One region of the Kitasatospora sp. MBT66 genome, then DNA from elsewhere that is predicted to be linked to it. Evidence: predicted binding sites of a transcription regulator. Region 1 holds the regulator's gene; the other holds the start of a gene.

Evidence for each region. Region 1 encodes HrcA, which represses chaperone genes, less so after heat shock. Its sites were predicted from a motif close to TTNGCACTCNGNNNNNCNGAGTGCNAA; they were not measured.
Region 2: the regulator HrcA is predicted to act here: its motif matches at 5,092-5,118, upstream of BI06_RS07120 (FmdB family zinc ribbon protein).

The regions. Positions count from the first base shown of each region.
Region 1 is NZ_JAIY01000007.1:202,416-210,155, reverse strand. Features, by position in the region: gene BI06_RS20440 (S41 family peptidase) at 1-570, opposite strand, end outside; gene BI06_RS20435 (16S rRNA (uracil(1498)-N(3))-methyltransferase) at 648-1,397, opposite strand; gene dnaJ (molecular chaperone DnaJ) at 1,479-2,621, opposite strand; gene hrcA (heat-inducible transcriptional repressor HrcA) at 2,697-3,731, opposite strand; gene htpX (zinc metalloprotease HtpX) at 4,005-4,925, shown strand; gene BI06_RS20415 (hypothetical protein) at 5,011-5,601, shown strand; gene BI06_RS55545 (deaminase) at 5,857-6,279, opposite strand; gene BI06_RS20395 (hypothetical protein) at 6,628-6,876, opposite strand; gene BI06_RS20390 (DNA polymerase) at 7,000-7,740, opposite strand, start outside.
Region 2 is NZ_JAIY01000004.1:82,414-90,153, reverse strand. Features, by position in the region: gene BI06_RS07155 (glycosyltransferase family 39 protein) at 1-457, opposite strand, end outside; tRNA gene BI06_RS07150 (tRNA-Arg) at 657-729, shown strand; gene BI06_RS07145 (phosphatase PAP2 family protein) at 876-1,751, opposite strand; gene BI06_RS07140 (sigma-70 family RNA polymerase sigma factor) at 2,149-3,120, shown strand; gene BI06_RS07135 (hypothetical protein) at 3,326-3,592, shown strand; gene mscL (large conductance mechanosensitive channel protein MscL) at 3,665-4,084, opposite strand; gene BI06_RS07120 (FmdB family zinc ribbon protein) at 4,754-5,080, opposite strand; gene BI06_RS07115 (MFS transporter) at 5,196-6,536, opposite strand; gene BI06_RS07110 (potassium/proton antiporter) at 6,876-7,740, opposite strand, start outside.

The sequences.
Region 1 (7,740 bases):
CTCCTCGTGGACGCGCTCGAAGCGGTCGGAGCCGATCCACAGCCGGCCGGTCCGCCCGCCCCGGTAGCGCTTCCACCAGGCCGGCTCGGTGGCGTAGGCGGAGACCAGCAGCACCCGGTCGCCGTCGGGCTCGAAGGCCAGCCCGCCGACCGGGCCGTACGGCAGCCGGGCCGCCTCGCCGCCGTCCAGCGGCACCGCCCGCGCCCAGGTGCGGCGCAGCGAGGCCTGCCCGGCGGCGGTGGTGGCGATCGGCCGGCCGTCGGCGGTCCAGCCCCGCAGCTGGGTCTGCGCGTCGCCCCAGTGGGTCAGCCGCCGGGACGGCCCGCCGTCCACCGGGACCACGTGCACCTCGGGGGCGCCGTCCCGGGTGGAGGTGAAGGCGACGTGGCGGCCGTCCGGGGAGAACATCGGTCTGCGGACCGGTCGGTGGTCGGCGGTCAGCCGCCAGGCCCGGCCGCCGTCCAGCGGGGCGAGCCACACGTCGTTCTCGGCCACGAAGGTGATCAGGTCGCCGTGCAGGTGCGGGTGGCGCAGGTAGGCGCCCTCGGGGGTGCTCTCGGGTTCGCTCACGGTCGCCACCCTAGGCAGCCGGGGGCGCGGCGCGCCCGGAGTTCGCGGTCCGCGAACCCCGACGGGGGACGCCGGTGTCAGGCCCAGCGGCCGGTGCGGCCCAGCAGCAGCGCGCCGGCCGCGACCCCGGCCGTGGAGGTGCGCAGCACCGAGGGGCCGAGCCGGTACGGCTTCGCGCCGGCCTCGGCGAAGGCGGCCAGCTCCTCCGGGGAGACGCCGCCCTCCGGGCCGACCACCAGCACCAGGTCCCCGGTCTCCGGCAGGGCGGCGCCGGCCAGCGGCTCGGAGCCCTCCTCGTGCAGCACCGCCGCGAACGCGGCGCCGGCCAGCACCGGGGCCAGCTGCCGGGTGGTCATCGCCTCGCGGACCTCGGGGAAGCGCAGCCGCCGGGACTGCTTGCCGGCCTCCCGCGCGGTGGCCCGCCACTTGGCGAGCGCCTTGGCGCCGCGCTCGCCCTTCCACTGGGTGATGCAGCGCGACGCCGCCCAGGGGATCACCACGTCCACGCCGACCTCGGTCATGGTCTCCACCGCCAGCTCGCCCCGGTCGCCCTTGGGCAGCGCCTGGACGACGACGATCCGCGGCGACGGCTCCGGCTCGCGCCGCACGGCCGTCACCGTCACCTCGATCGCGTCCTTGCCGTGCACCGCCGCGACGGTGCCGTCCACGCCGAGGCCCCGGCCGTCGGCCAGGGTGACCGCCTCGCCCGGCTCCAGCCGCTTCACCGCGGCGGCGTGCCGGCCCTCCGGCCCGTCCAGCCGGACGGAGGCGCCCGGCGCGGCGGCGGCGATCCGCTCGGGGTCGACGACGAACACGGGCGCGGTCATGCGGGGAACCTCCGGGGTGGGAACGGGAACGGGAACGCGAAAGGGGTGCCGAGGAAGCCTCGGCACCCCCGCGCGGGACGGCTACCGGCCGTTGAAGGCGTCCTTCAGCCGGGAGAACAGCCCCTGCTGCCCGGGCGCGAACTGGCCGGACGGCCGCTCCTCGCCGCGCAGCACCGCCAGGCGGCGCAGCAGTTCCTCCTGCTCGGCGTCGAGCTTGGTGGGCGTCTGCACCTCGACATGCACTATCAGGTCACCCCGGCCGCCGCCGCGCAGGTGGGTGATGCCCCGGCCGTGCAGCGGGATCGACTGGCCGGACTGGGTGCCGGGCCGGATGTCGACCTCCTCGATCCCGTCCAGGGTCTGCAGCGGCACCTGGGTGCCGAGCGAGGCCGCCGTCATCGGGATGGTGACCGTGCAGTGCAGGTCGTCGCCGCGACGCTGGAAGGTCGGGTGGGCGGTCTCGGCGATCTCGACGTAGAGGTCGCCGGCCGGGCCGCCGCCGGGGCCGACCTCGCCCTCGCCGGCCAGCTGGATCCGGGTGCCGTTGTCGACCCCGGCCGGGATCTTGACGGTCAGGGTGCGGCGGGCGCGGACCCGGCCGTCGCCGGCGCACTCCGGGCAGGGGGTCGGCACGACGGTGCCGAAGCCCTGGCACTGCGGGCAGGGGCGGGAGGTCATGACCTGGCCCAGGAAGGACCGGGTGACCTGGGAGACCTCGCCCTTGCCGCGGCACATGTCGCAGGTCTGCGCGGAGGTGCCGGGCGCGGCGCCCTCGCCGCTGCAGGTGGTGCAGGTGACGGCGGTGTCGACCTGGAGTTCCTTGGTGGTGCCGAACGCGGCCTCCTCCAGGGTGATCTCCAGCCGGATCATGGCGTCCTGGCCGCGCCTGGTCCGGGAGCGCGGTCCGCGCTGGCCGGAGGCGGCGCCGAAGAAGGCGTCCATGATGTCGGAGAAGCCGAAGCCCGCCGCGCCCGCGCCGAAGCCGCCCGCGCCGCCCCCGCCGTTCGGCGAGAGCGGGTCGCCGCCGAGGTCGTAGACCTGGCGCTTCTGCGGGTCGGAGAGCACCTCGTAGGCGGCGTTGATCTCCTTGAACCGCTCCTGCGTCTTCGGGTCCGGGTTGACGTCCGGGTGCAGTTCGCGTGCCAGGCGCCGGAACGCCTTCTTGATCTCGTCCTGCCCCGCATCCCGTCGGACGCCGAGTACCGCGTAGTAGTCCGTGGCCACCAAATGCTCCGCTTGTTCCGCCTGTGTGAGTGCTTGCGACTTCGGGCGCCGTCAGCTGTCCGACGACGACCGTTCCTACGACTCGGCCAGAATCTGACCCACGTACCGTGCCACCGCTCGCACCGCCCCCATTGTGCCCGGGTAGTCCATCCGGGTCGGACCGATCACCCCCAGTTTGGCCACGCTCTCGTCGCCCGAACCGTAACCGACCGAGACGACCGAGGTGGAATTCAGCCCTTCGTAGGCGTTCTCCCGCCCGATCCGGACCGTCATCCCGGCGTCCGCCGTCTCACCCAGGAGGCGGAGCAGGACGACCTGCTCCTCCAGCGCCTCCAGCACCGGCTGGATGGTCAGCGGGAAGTCGTGGCCGAAGCGGGTCAGGTTGGCCGTGCCGGCCAGCATGATCCGCTCCTCGCGCTGCTCGGCGAGGGTCTCGAAGAGCGTCGCCAGCACCGTGGACACGGTCGGCCGGTCGGCCGCCTCGAACTGCGCGGGCAGCTCCTCCAGCAGCCCCGGGACGTCCGGGAGCCGCTGTCCGGCGGCCCGGGCGTTGATCCGGCCCCGGAGGTCCGCCAGCACGGTCTCGCCGACCGTACCCGGGCAGTCCACCAGCCGCTGCTCGACGCGGCCGGTGTTCATGATCAGCACCAGCATCACCTTGGCCGGGGCCAGCGCCACCAGCTCGATGTGCCGCACCGTGGAACGGCTCAGCGAGGGGTACTGCACCACCGCGACCTGGCGGGTCAGCTGGGCGAGCAGCCGCACCGTGCGGGCGACCACGTCGTCGAGGTCCACCGCGCCGTCGAGGAAGTGCCGGATCGCCCGCCGCTCGGGCGCGCTCATCGGCTTGACCTCGGCCAGCTTGTCGACGAACAGCCGGTAGCCCTTGTCGGTGGGGATCCGACCGGCGCTGGTGTGCGGCTGGTGGATGTAGCCCTCCTCCTCCAGCGCCGCCATGTCGTTGCGCACGGTCGCCGGGGAGACCCCGAGGTTGTGCCGTTCGACCAGGGCCTTGGAGCCGACCGGCTCCTCCGTCCCCACGTAGTCCTGGACGATCGCGCGAAGCACCGCGAGTTTGCGGTCGTCGAGCTGGCGGACCTCACCGGCCATGGGCACGCACCTCCGTCTTCACGCGTTGTCCGTTGTGACACACCGTCGTGGCATGTGTCCGTGTTCGAGCTGTCCGGTCCGACCCCGCGGGGCCCGGCCTTGGCACTCTGAACACACGAGTGCCAGAACCGTACCTGCCAGTGTAAGGCCCGGGTCCGACGGCAGGAACGGCCCGGCCGGGGTGATCCTGCCCGCAGTCCGCGGCGCGCGGGTGATGCCGCGGGGCCCGCCCGGTGGCAGCATCGGAAGCGGACGGCGAACGGAGGAGCAGCGATGTCGAGCTCGGGCCAGCACACCCGCTTCGCCCCCGACCGCGGCCTGACCGGCCGCATGGTGGGGACGATGTTCCTGATCGGGCTGTTGTACGTGGGATTCACCGGTCTGCTGATCGCGCTGCTGCGCGGCGCCTGGCCGATCATCGTGCTGATCTCGGGCGGCCTGTTTGTCGCCCAGTTCTGGTTCAGCGACCGGATCACCGAACGGGCGATGGGCGCCCACCGGGTCACCCCGGAGCAGTACCCGCAGCTGCACGGCGCCGTCGACCGGCTCTGCGCGCTCGCCGACATGCCCAAACCCCGGGTGGCGGTCGCCGACAACGACATGCCGAACGCCTTCGCCACCGGCCGCAACCCGCAGAACGCGGTGGTCTGCGTGACCACCGGCCTGCTGCGCCGGCTGGAGCCGGAGGAGTTGGAGGGCGTGCTCGCCCACGAGCTGTCGCACGTCGCCCACCGGGACGTCGCCGTGATGACGGTGGCCGGCTTCCTCGGCGTACTGGCCGGCGCGATGACCCGGATCGCCATGTACGGCGGTTTCATGGGCGGCGGGCGCAACAACAACGACTCCAACGCCGCGATCGCCGCCCTGGTGATCCCGCTGGTGTCGATCGCCGTCTACGCGATCAGCTTCCTGCTGACCCGGCTGCTCTCCCGCTACCGGGAGCTGGCCGCCGACCGGGCCGCCGCCCAGCTCACCGGGCGGCCCAGCGCGCTGGCCTCGGCGCTCACCAAGGTGACCGGCCAGATCGCCGCCATCCCGACCCGGGACCTGCGCCAGGCCCAGCCCTACAACGCGTTCTACTTCGCGCCGGCGCTCAGCGCCCGGGAGGCCGCCACCCAGCTGTTCTCCACCCACCCGTCGCTGGAGCAGCGGCTGGCCCAGCTGGCGAAGATCTCCTCCGAGCTCGGCCGTTGAGCCGCCCGCTCGGCCGCGGCTCCCGTACTCCGCACCGCACCGCCCCCGCACGCACCGCCCCCGCCCTCTGACCGGAAGGACCGCCGTGGGCATCCTGGACACGCTGTTCGGCCGCACCAAGCCCGTCAAGCCCGACCTCGACCAGCTGTTCGGCGTGCCGTCCGCCGCCCTCACCCTGGAGGCCGCGGCCGGCTTCCGGCCCACCGGACTCGGCTCGGTCTGCTTCGCCTCCGTCGAGGGCGGCGCCTTCGACGAGGTCGAACGGCAGGTCCGGGCCCTGCTCGACGCCGACACCGAACGCGGCGGCGTCCCCGTCGAGGCGTCCAAGGACTCCTACGGCTACTCCTGGCTGCTCGCCCGGCACCAGCCCGGCGAACTGCCCGAACTCGTCAACGACCTGCACGCGGTCAACAGCGAACTCGAGGCGCACGGCTTCGGCCCCCAGCTGCTCTGCTCCCTGGTCGGCTTCCGTGACGCCGACGGACAGCGCCCGCTGGCCCTCGTCTACCTGTACAAGCGCGGCACCTTCTACCCGGTGTGTAAACGCCCTGACCAGCAGGAACGTGACAACGCCTTGGAGATCGAGCTAGCCAACTTGCTTAAGAACGATCTTCGCATAGAACCTGACCTCTCTCGTTGGTTCCCGGTCTGGGGCGCCCCTGGGATGGAGGAGTAGGAGTGTTGACACCCGAGAGTGAAGCGGTGTTACAGGACTTGGTCGAGCGGTACAGCCTCACGCCTGACCAGGTGCACGAGGCCCTGGGCCTCCTTACTCCGCTACTTCTACCAGAGCCACCCCGCCAGAGACGCCACGCGGAGGCCACGTGGCGAACCTCGCAGCCCTACGACGGCATCCCCCTTATACGGGTAATAGGGGAAGGGTGAAAACACGTAGACGGACCCCCGCTTGAGCGGGGGCCCGTCATCATCGCTACTTCCGTATAGGGCGCTCGTGTTGCAGGCCGGCGGGGTCCTTCCAGACCACGCGAACGATGCCCACGCCCTTGATCAGCTTCAGGCAGTCACCGCAGGGTTCCCACGTAACGTAGAGGGTGGCGCCCTGGCGGTCTTCGGGGCGGGACCAGAGGATCGCATTCCACTCGGCGTGATACTCGATGCAGCCCTCATAGCTGGAGCCCGAAGGGGCCGACGAGAGGCACCGATCACAGCCGCCCGCCTTGCAGGACGGCTGACCCGGTGCAGAGCCGTTGTAGCCCGTGCTCAGGACCCTGTGGCGCTGGTCCACGAGGACGGCCCCCACGCGCTTCCGAATGCAGTCACCGCGGGTTGCTGCAGCCTCCGCCATGCCCAGGTGGTAGCAGTCCCAGCAGGGGCGGGCCCAGGGCTTCCCCATGCCTCGGTGGTGGCAGCTCACTCGCCCTCCTCGGTGGCCTCCCGGAGCCGTGTCCGACCGGTCCGCCATATCTTCGGCCAGTGTTCTCGGGGAACCGTGCAACCAGGGCAGGGCGCCCCATCGTGAGAGCAGATCACCACGGACCCGTCATACCGAACTACCTTCAAGGTCTCTCCTCGTATCGGTCGCACACGGTCACTGGGATGAGCTGTATGTGGGTCTGGCCTTTCGGGCCTGCCACGACCGTCGTCATCAGGGTGGTGTGGGCTTCGAGACACTTCCGGTCGTCACAGCCCACCAGGGCCGCCGCAGACACCACCACGGCGGCCCCGATCAGGAGCGGACGCCTCACTCCTCGTCGCCCGCCAGCTCCTCGACGCCGGCGGCCTGACTGGTCTCGGCATCCCAGAATTCGGCGGCCATGGCCTGAGCCAGCTCATGGGGGACGCCAGAGGAGACCGCTCGGGTGTAAACCAGTCCCGTTGCCTCGGCCGTTAGCGCTGCTGTAATTGCACGCTGCTGAAAAAGGGCCTCACCGAACTTCTTCTCGATGTCACCCATGATCTCGGCAAAGGGGTCCTGCTGGCTCTCACTCATGGAAAAACTCCTCAGCTTCATTGTCTTCAGCGCACTCGGCACACAGGCCGGTGTCTACGTCGTCAAGCCAAAAAAGGCCGATGGCTTCGAAGTTCTGGCAGTATTCGCAGTCCTCGTCCTGCCTCAATGCTTGCTCTCTTCGAGATCCAGAACGGAGCCCCAAGACTGATCACCAATCTCGGCCTCTGCTGGTACCAGGACCCCCTTGACGGTGAACTCCATGATCTTGGCTGCTCTCTTGGCCAGCTCCACGGCCCTCTCCTTGGGGAAGGAAAAAACGATCTCATCGTGAATTACGAGGCGCATAAAGGGCGTGTAGCCTGCGGCGTCGAGAGCAATGAGGGCACGAGCGGTGATGTCTCGGCTTCCGCTCTGGATGTAATAGTTAAGGGCGGCGTACGCTCGCCGGTACTCAACCGGAATGCGCCGCCCGGTGACGGTGAAGATGAATCCGGTTTGCTTCGCCTCGTCCATGAGGCGCTTCGCCAGGTCATCCACTCTCTTGTAGGTGCTGCCAAATGCGTCGATAACCCGCTTTGCCACCGAGTAGGGCACCCCGGCCTGTTCGGAAAGGGCCTTCGGGCCTCCGCCGAACACGGTCAAGAAGTTCGCCATTTTGCCTGTCTTACGAGGTACATCGGCGGCGTCCGCGGTGATTTGATGCAGGTCCTTGTCATTCAGGAACGCATCGACCATCACGGGGTCCTGCGATTCTGCGGCAAGGAACCGCAACTCCATATTTCCAAAGTCGATACAGACCGTTACATGGCCTTCCTCCGCAAGGAACATCCCTCGGACGTAGCCAGAGCCAGCGGGGAACGTCTGAGCCGGCACAGAACCCGTAATGGACATCCTTGCCGTAAT
Region 2 (7,740 bases), on a different contig from region 1:
CGGCGCAGGTCACCAGCGCGTAGGAGCGGGCCTCCTGCGCGTACCGGGAGACCAGTGGCACGGTCGCGAAGAGCAGTCCGGCGCAGGTGCCCGCGACGCGGCCGCCGAACAGGCGTGCGGCGACCAGCGCGGTGAACGCGGCCGCGCCCGCCATGGCCAGTACCGAGGGCAGCCGCAGCACCGTGACCGAGTCGCCGAACAGCGTGATCCAGCCGTGCAGCAGGACGTAGTAGGTGCCGTTGCTGGCGTCGACGTGCTGCAGCATCCGCAGCAGTTCACCGAGCGGGCGGACGGCGGACGTCCAGGTCGCCACCTCGTCCCGCCACAGGGTGGGGGTCCCCAGCCGGTAGCCGCCGACCACCAGCATCGCCAGCGCCGGGACCAGCCAGGTGGCCGGTCCGGCCACCCGTGCCGCCCGGCGGACGGATCTCCCGTACCACCGCTCGTCCGTCACCATCTGCCGCCCCCGCCTCTGTCCACCGGCCGGACGGCCCGGGGCCGAGGGCCGCCGAGTCCCGTCCTCCCAGGCTATCCGGCGGCCCCTCCGCAGGTCGGGCCACCCCCGGCCCCGCTGACCCGCCGTCGGCCCGTCCGTCCGGGCCCGTCCCCGCCCAACCCTCCCCGGCGATCCGCTAGGCTGTCAGCGGTCTTCCCCCGCCTCAGTAGCTCAGGGGATAGAGCACGGCTCTCCTAAAGCCGGTGTCGCAGGTTCGAATCCTGCCTGGGGCACAGCGCCGGTTCCGGCGGACGACGTAGTACGCGGGCCCCCTCGGTCACGACCGAGGGGGCCCGCGGCGTTCCGGTGAGCGGTTGTCAGCCCGGTGGATCGTCGGCCCGGTCCCGTCGGCGCGGTGGATCGGCGGCGCGGAAGGTCCTCAGCGCAGGAGGCCGTCGGGGCGGTCGGGGACGGGGTCGGCGGCGGGTCCGGCGACGGGGGCATTGTCGGAGGGGGCGTCCGGGAGGTCGTCCGCGGGATCGTCCGAGGGGTCGGTGTCGCGGGGCGGGCGGGCGGAGGAGACGAGCACCCGCTGGACGCGGGGGCGGGTGCGCCAGTCCACCCGGCGGAAGTCGCGGGCGAGGGCGCCGGGGCGGGCGAGTTCGACGAGGACGGTGACGGCGCCGAGGACGATTCCGGCGGCGAGCCAGCCGGCCAGGACGTCGGTGGTCCAGTGGACACCGAGGAAGACCCGGGAGGCGCCGATCGCGAGGACGGTCAGTGCGGCGGTCGTGCAGGCGGTGGTCCGGCCGGCGCGGCGGGCCCGGGGCCAGAGCAGGCCGACCAGCACCGCGCAGGTGATCACGGAGGCCATCGCGTGCCCGGAGGGGAAGGAGGGACCGTCGGCGTGCGCGACCGGGTCGGAGAAGGCCGGCCGGTGGCGGCCGAAGGAGAGCTTCAGCACCCACTGGCCGCCCCAGCCGATCAGGGTCTGGGCCGCCACCCAGCCGGCCAGCGTCCGGGCGCCGATCAGCCAGAGCCAGAGCGCGACGGCGCCGAGGACGCTGCGCATCGTGATCGTCCCGCCGATGTCGGAGAACATCTGCACCGAGGCGGTCCACACGGTGTGATCGGCCGCGTAGCGGTGCAGATCGCCGGTGAGCTCGCGGTCGAACCGGGCGAGCGGGCCCCAGCCGGTCTGCACCAGGGCCGCGAGGGCGGCGAACAGTCCGGCGCAACAGACCGCGAGTGCCGCGTGCCGGAGCAGGTGGCGATCACGCGCGGTGATGGTGGGCGAGCTGTTGGTCAGGTGCATGGCTGACACCTTCCCAGCCGCCTGCGCCGAGCGTGCGCTGCGGTGATAGCGATTTGGCATCTTTTGTGCGGAGAACCTGCGTGCGCCGGTGCGGGAGCGCGGGTCCGCGCGGGAACGCGCCCGGCGCCGGCGGGGTTGTGCCTGGCGGGGGCCGTGCGCGGGGTGCGCCGAAACGGTCCCGGAACGGCACCCGCGGTGCTCGCGCTGTCACCCTCCGTTCGGAATCGGGGATAAATCTCGCAGGATACTGCATCCCTGGAAGAATCTGAGCGACTTGGGAATGTTGTCCGGAATCTGTTCGTTGGATCGTTACGTGTGAGCCCCTCGGGGCCCGCACATCGTGCCCTCCTGGGGGCAGGCAGCCCAGACCTCGGCAACACCAGCAAAGGGAGCAAGCATGGCCACCCGTGCCGTCGTTCGCGACAGGGCCGACCGGACTCGCGCGGCCCGCCCGACCAACTTCGAGGCCGACCGTGACCTGGTCGGCATGTATCTCGACGAGATCGCCAGGACGCCCCTGCTCGATGCCGCCGAGGAGGTCGAGCTCTCGCTGCGGATCGAGGCCGGCGTGTACGCCCAGCATCTGCTGGACGAGGGCGGGCTCCCCGAGGGCGTCCAGCGCGAGGAGCTGGAGGCGATAGCCGAGGACGCCGAGCGCGCCAAGGACGTCTTCATCCGGTCGAACCTCCGTCTCGTGGTCGCCGTCGCCCGGCGCTACCCGCGCAGCGGCCTGCCCCTGCTGGACCTCATCCAGGAGGGCAACGCGGGCCTGGTCCGCGCGGTGGAGAAGTTCGACTACGCCAAGGGCTTCAAGTTCTCCACCTACGCGACGTGGTGGATCCGCCAGGCCATCACCCGGTCGATCGCCGACCAGTCGCGCACCATCCGGCTGCCCGTCCACCTGGTCGAGGAGCTGGGCCGGATCCGGCGGGTGCAGCGGGAGAAGTCGAAGGAGCTGGGCCGTGAGCCCGAGCCGGCCGAGATCGCGGCCGAGCTGGACACCACCGAGACCCGGATCAAGGACGTGCTGGACTGGGCGCGCGACCCGGTCAGTCTGAACATGTCGGTCGACGACGAGGGCGAGACCCAGTTCGGCGACCTGGTCGAGGACACCGGGGCGACGTCCCCCGAGGACGCCGTGATGGTCATGCTCCGCCGTGAGGAGCTGGACGGCCTGATCGGGCGGCTGGACGACCGGACGGCATCGATCATCCGCTCCCGCTACGGGATGGAGGACGGCCGCGAGCGCACCCTCACCGAGGTGGGCAAGCAGCACGGGCTGACCCGTGAGCGGATCCGCCAGATCGAGAAGCACGCGCTGGCGGAGCTGAAGAAGATCGCCGACCATGCGGGCTTCGAGGCCGCGTAGCGGAGGTCTACGGAGACGTGGGGCGCGCGGGGCGGCGCGGCCGGAGGTGGGTACGGGGGCGGGGACGGCCCGGTGGGCCCGGTGCGGAGCGGTCCGCGCCGGGCCAACCTTCGTCCCCGGGCCGCTCCGGGGCCTTCTAGGCTTGGTGGGCAGGGGCGGGCGACGGCGGACAGCGGCGGGGACGGCGAGAGCGGTGGAGGAGACGATGGCGAAGGACGCGACGGACGGCCGACCGGGCACGCAGCCCGGTACCGGGCCAGGGGCGGGGAGCGGGCCGGCACAGGCCGCCCCCAAGGCACAGCCGGGTGCGGACGCGGCGGCGAAGGCCCGGCTGATCTTCGGGGACCCGCTGGACCGGCAGTCCCGGGACGACACCGACACCGGGTGGGGCGAGCGCCCCGGGGCCGGGGAGAGCGGTGGACGGGGGCTGGACTGGTACCTGAGCCAGCGCCCGCCGCACCACGGGGACTGATCCGAGGGGGAGGGGCCGCCGGGCCCCGGGCGGGACGGGGCGTGGCGCGGCGGGGTTCGGACGGGCCAGGGGTCAGGCGGCCCGGGTGACCAGGGCGTCGCGGATCTCGGTGAGCAGCAGGACCTCCTTGGCCTCGGCCTCCGCCTGGACCTCGGCCAGGGTCTTGCGCCGGGCGGTGAACCTGGTCATCGGCAGGATGAGGCAGAAGTAGACGACGGCGGCGGTGATCAGGAACTGCAGGGCCGCGCTGAGCACGCTGCCCCAGAGGATGAGGATTCCGGACGTCACCTCACCGGCGGCGGTCACCTCGCAGGGCCCCTTGATGCAGGAGCTGTAGGACGCGAGGTCCTTGGCCCCGAACGCGCCGACGATCGGATTGATGACGCCTTTGACGAAGGCGTTGACGATGCTGGTGAAAGCCGCACCGATGACTACGGCGACGGCCAGGTCGACGACGTTTCCGCGCAGCAGGAATTCCTTGAAGCCCTTCATGCCGCGTGAACGACGAAGTCGTTCCTCGGTTACGGGTGATTTCCTCCCCCCTCCGCCGGACAACCCGTTCGGCCGACCGGCGGTGCCGATTCCGGCGTCCGCGGGTCCGCCCAGGCCGGTCCGAGGGCGAGTGCGGCCGCCATCGCGAAGAGCAGCACGGCCGGCACCCGGGGGCCGGCTGCCAGCAGCTGTCGGAGCCGGCCGCGCAGACCGGCCCGGCCTCCGATCGGCGGGAAGGAGGGCACCGGCTGCCGGGGCGGAACGGTCGGCGCGGGCAGCGGCGGGATCGGCAGCGGACGGGGCGACAGGGCGGGCGAAGCGGTACGCACGGGTACCTCCACGGGTCGGGTTCGGGGCTGGCGGTGCCCACTCTGGGCCGCCCGCGCGACCGCCGGAACTCCCTTTTCCGTACCTGTGGAAAACCCGGCCCTGTGGACAACGGGACCCACCCGCGGGGGTGAACCGACCCGCCCGGCGCTGACAGAACCCGCCCCCGGGACACCCGCCCCCGGGACACCCGCCCCCGAAAGCCCTGCCCCCGAAACGCCCCAGCCCCGAAACGCCCGCCCCCGGGACACCCGCCGCAGAACGCGCGAAAGGCCCGCCGCACCCGTGGAGAACGGGAACGGCGGGCCGTCCGAGAAGCTGCTGCCGCGACCCGGCAGAAGGTCAGCCGGCCGCCGGAGCGGGGCTGGCCGCGGGGGCCGAGGACCCCGACGAACCCGAGGAGCCCGACGAGGACGAGCCCGACGAGGAGCCCGAGGCCGACGTCGACGAAGAGGACGACGACGAGCCGGATCCCACCGAGCTGCTGGAGGAGGAGCGGCTGTCGGTCCGGTAGAAGCCGGAGCCCTTGAAGACGACACCCACCGCCGAGAAGACCTTGCGGAGCCGTCCCTGGCAGTCGGGGCACGTGGTCAGCGGCTCGTCGGTGAACTTCTGCACCGCCTCCAGGCCGTTGCCGCACTCGGTGCACTGGTACTGGTACGTGGGCACTTGTCTTCCTCCTGGCACTCTCGCCTGATGAGTGCTAACGATCCTCAATGATGCGGCATTCCGGAGGATCAGTCCAGCGACTCGAATGTGAGATGAGTCGGTTCTGGCCCCGGGGTCAGCCCTTGACGGCCCCCACCAGCCCGGCGGGCGCACCGCGCTCCACCGAGCCGGCGACCACCGTGCTGCGGGTTCCGGCCGGTACCAGCAGCCCCCGCAGCGAGAGCAGGGCGATCAGGCCGAGACCGGCACCGGCGACCGGCACCAGGAAGCCGACCGTCGGGCCCTGCGCGTCGATCAGCCGCCCGGCCGCCGTCGCGCCGGTCGCCAGGCCCAGGCCGATGGCGCCGGTCAGCCAGGTGAAGGCCTCGGTCTTGGCGCCGTCCTCGACCAGCGTCTCGACCAGGGTGTAGCCGCTGATCAGGGTGGGCGCGATGGCCAGGCCGCAGACCAGCCCGGCGACCGACAGCGCGACCAGGTTCGGCATCGCCCACAGGGTCGAGCAGCCCAGCACCAGCAGGCCGTAGCTCATGACCATCCGCTGCTGGACCGACCGCCGCCAGGCGACCATGCCGTACAGCACGCCGGCCAGCATCGAGCCGCCGGCGAAGATGCCGTAGACGGTGCCCGCGGCGCCCGGCCGGCCGACCGAGTCGGCGAAGGCGTTCACCGAGACCTGCAGGCCGCCGAAGACGGCGCCCACGCCCAGGAAGGTGGCGGCCAGCAGCCGGACGCCGGGGGAGGCGAGGGCCGAGGCCTGCCGGACGCCGGGCTCGCGCACCACCCGGGCGGGCGCGGTGCGCCGCTGGGCCGCGAAGGCCAGACCGCCGACCAGGGTCAGCGCGGCCTCGGCGATCAGCCCGGTCGAGGGGTTGACCGAGGTGGCCACGGCGGCGGCCAGGATCGGGCCGACGACGAAGGTGAACTCGTCGGTCACGGACTCGAAGGCGAAGGCGGTGCTCACCTTGGCGGCGGAGGAGGCGGAGGCGCCCTCGGCGGTGAAGGTGGAGATCCAGCGGGCGCGCACCATCGCGCCGATCTGCGGGACGCTCGCACCGGCCGGGGCGGCGGCCAGGAACAGGCTCCAGGCCGGCGCGTGCCCGAGGGCGAGCGCGATCAGCGCGCCGACCGAGGCCGCGTGCACCAGGACGGTCGGGACGAGCACGGCGGCCTGGCCGTACCGGTCCGCGAGCCGCCCGGTCTGCGGGCCGATCAGCGCCTGGGCGACGGCGGCGACCGCCGCGACCGTGCTGGCGGTGCCGTAGGAGCCGTGGGTGTCCTTGACCAGCAGCAGGATTCCCATGCTGAGCATCGCGTAGGGCAGCCGCGCGAGGAGCGCGGGGGTCAGGAACGTCCAGGCCCCGGGAGTGCGCAGCAGGGCCCCGTAGCCGACCCGGGCCGGCGCGGTGTCCGCGCTGCCCGTGCTGCCGGCGTCGCCCGTGGCGTCAGCCTCGGCCATGGCATTCTCGGCGTCCTCGACGCTCTCGACCGTTCGGCGGGCCGTCACGGTCGGTCCTTCCTGCTGCCTGGTAGCGCGGCAGGGCATGGGGTGGCCCCGACGGCGCCGAGAGTCGTCCTCTCGCGCGTCGACCGGGGTAGTTACCGGGCCGGTCCGGCGGTGGGCCGGGTCCGGGCCGCGGCCGCCGAGCGGTCGCGCCAACTCTGCTTCAGGCAGATGCTGGGGTGTGGTGTGTCAGCAAACAATGGTTATACGCGCGTAGATGTCGCGCTCGACTCGACACTACAGGACGGATCCAAAGTTGTCCTGTTAAGTCAAGGTGAACTCCGCGCGAGACCTTCAGGTCCCACGTCCGTGCAGCCAGTCGGCCAGCTTGCCGCCCTTGTCCACGGCCCGCAGCCGCCGCTCGGCCGCCTCGCCCACCGCGTCGGTGGTGACGACCAGCAGCTCGTCCCCGCCGCGCAGCACGGTCGCCTTGTCGGGCACGAAGCTGCTCCCCTCCCGCACCACCAGGGTGACCGCCGCCCCGGTCGGCAGCCGCAGCTCGCCGATCTCCACGCCGGACATCCGGGAGTCCGGCGCCAGCGCGACCGACAGCAGGTGCCCGTGCAGCTTCTCCAGCGGCGCCGACTCGATGCCGAGGTCCTGCCCCATCGAGCCGTCGCCGATCCGCAGGCCCTTGGCGACCCAGGGCAGGGTCGGCCCCTGGAGCAGGGTGAAGACCACGACCAGGATGAAGACGATGTTGAAGACGTCCTGGGCCATCGGCGCGCCGGCCACCATCGGGATGGTGGCCAGCACGATGGGCACCGCCCCGCGCAGGCCGGCCCAGCTGAGCAGGGCCTGCTCGCGCAGCGGCAGCCGGAACGGGGTGAGTGTGAGCACCACCGAGAGCGGCCGGGCGACGAAGACCAGCACCGCGCCGATCACCAGCGCCGGCACCACGGCCGAGCCCATCGACTCGGGGGCGCAGAGCAGGCCGAGCAGCACGAACATGCCGATCTGCCCGATCCAGGCCAGGCCGTCGGCGAAGCCCCGGACGGCCGGGCCGTGCGGCAGCTTGGCGTTGCCGAGGATCACCGCGGTGACGTAGACGGCGAGGAAGCCGGAGCCGTGCAGCAGCGCGCCGCCGGCGTAGGCGAGCACGGTGAGGGCCAGCACCGCGATCGGGTAGAGGCCGGAGGACGGCAGGGCGACGCGCTTG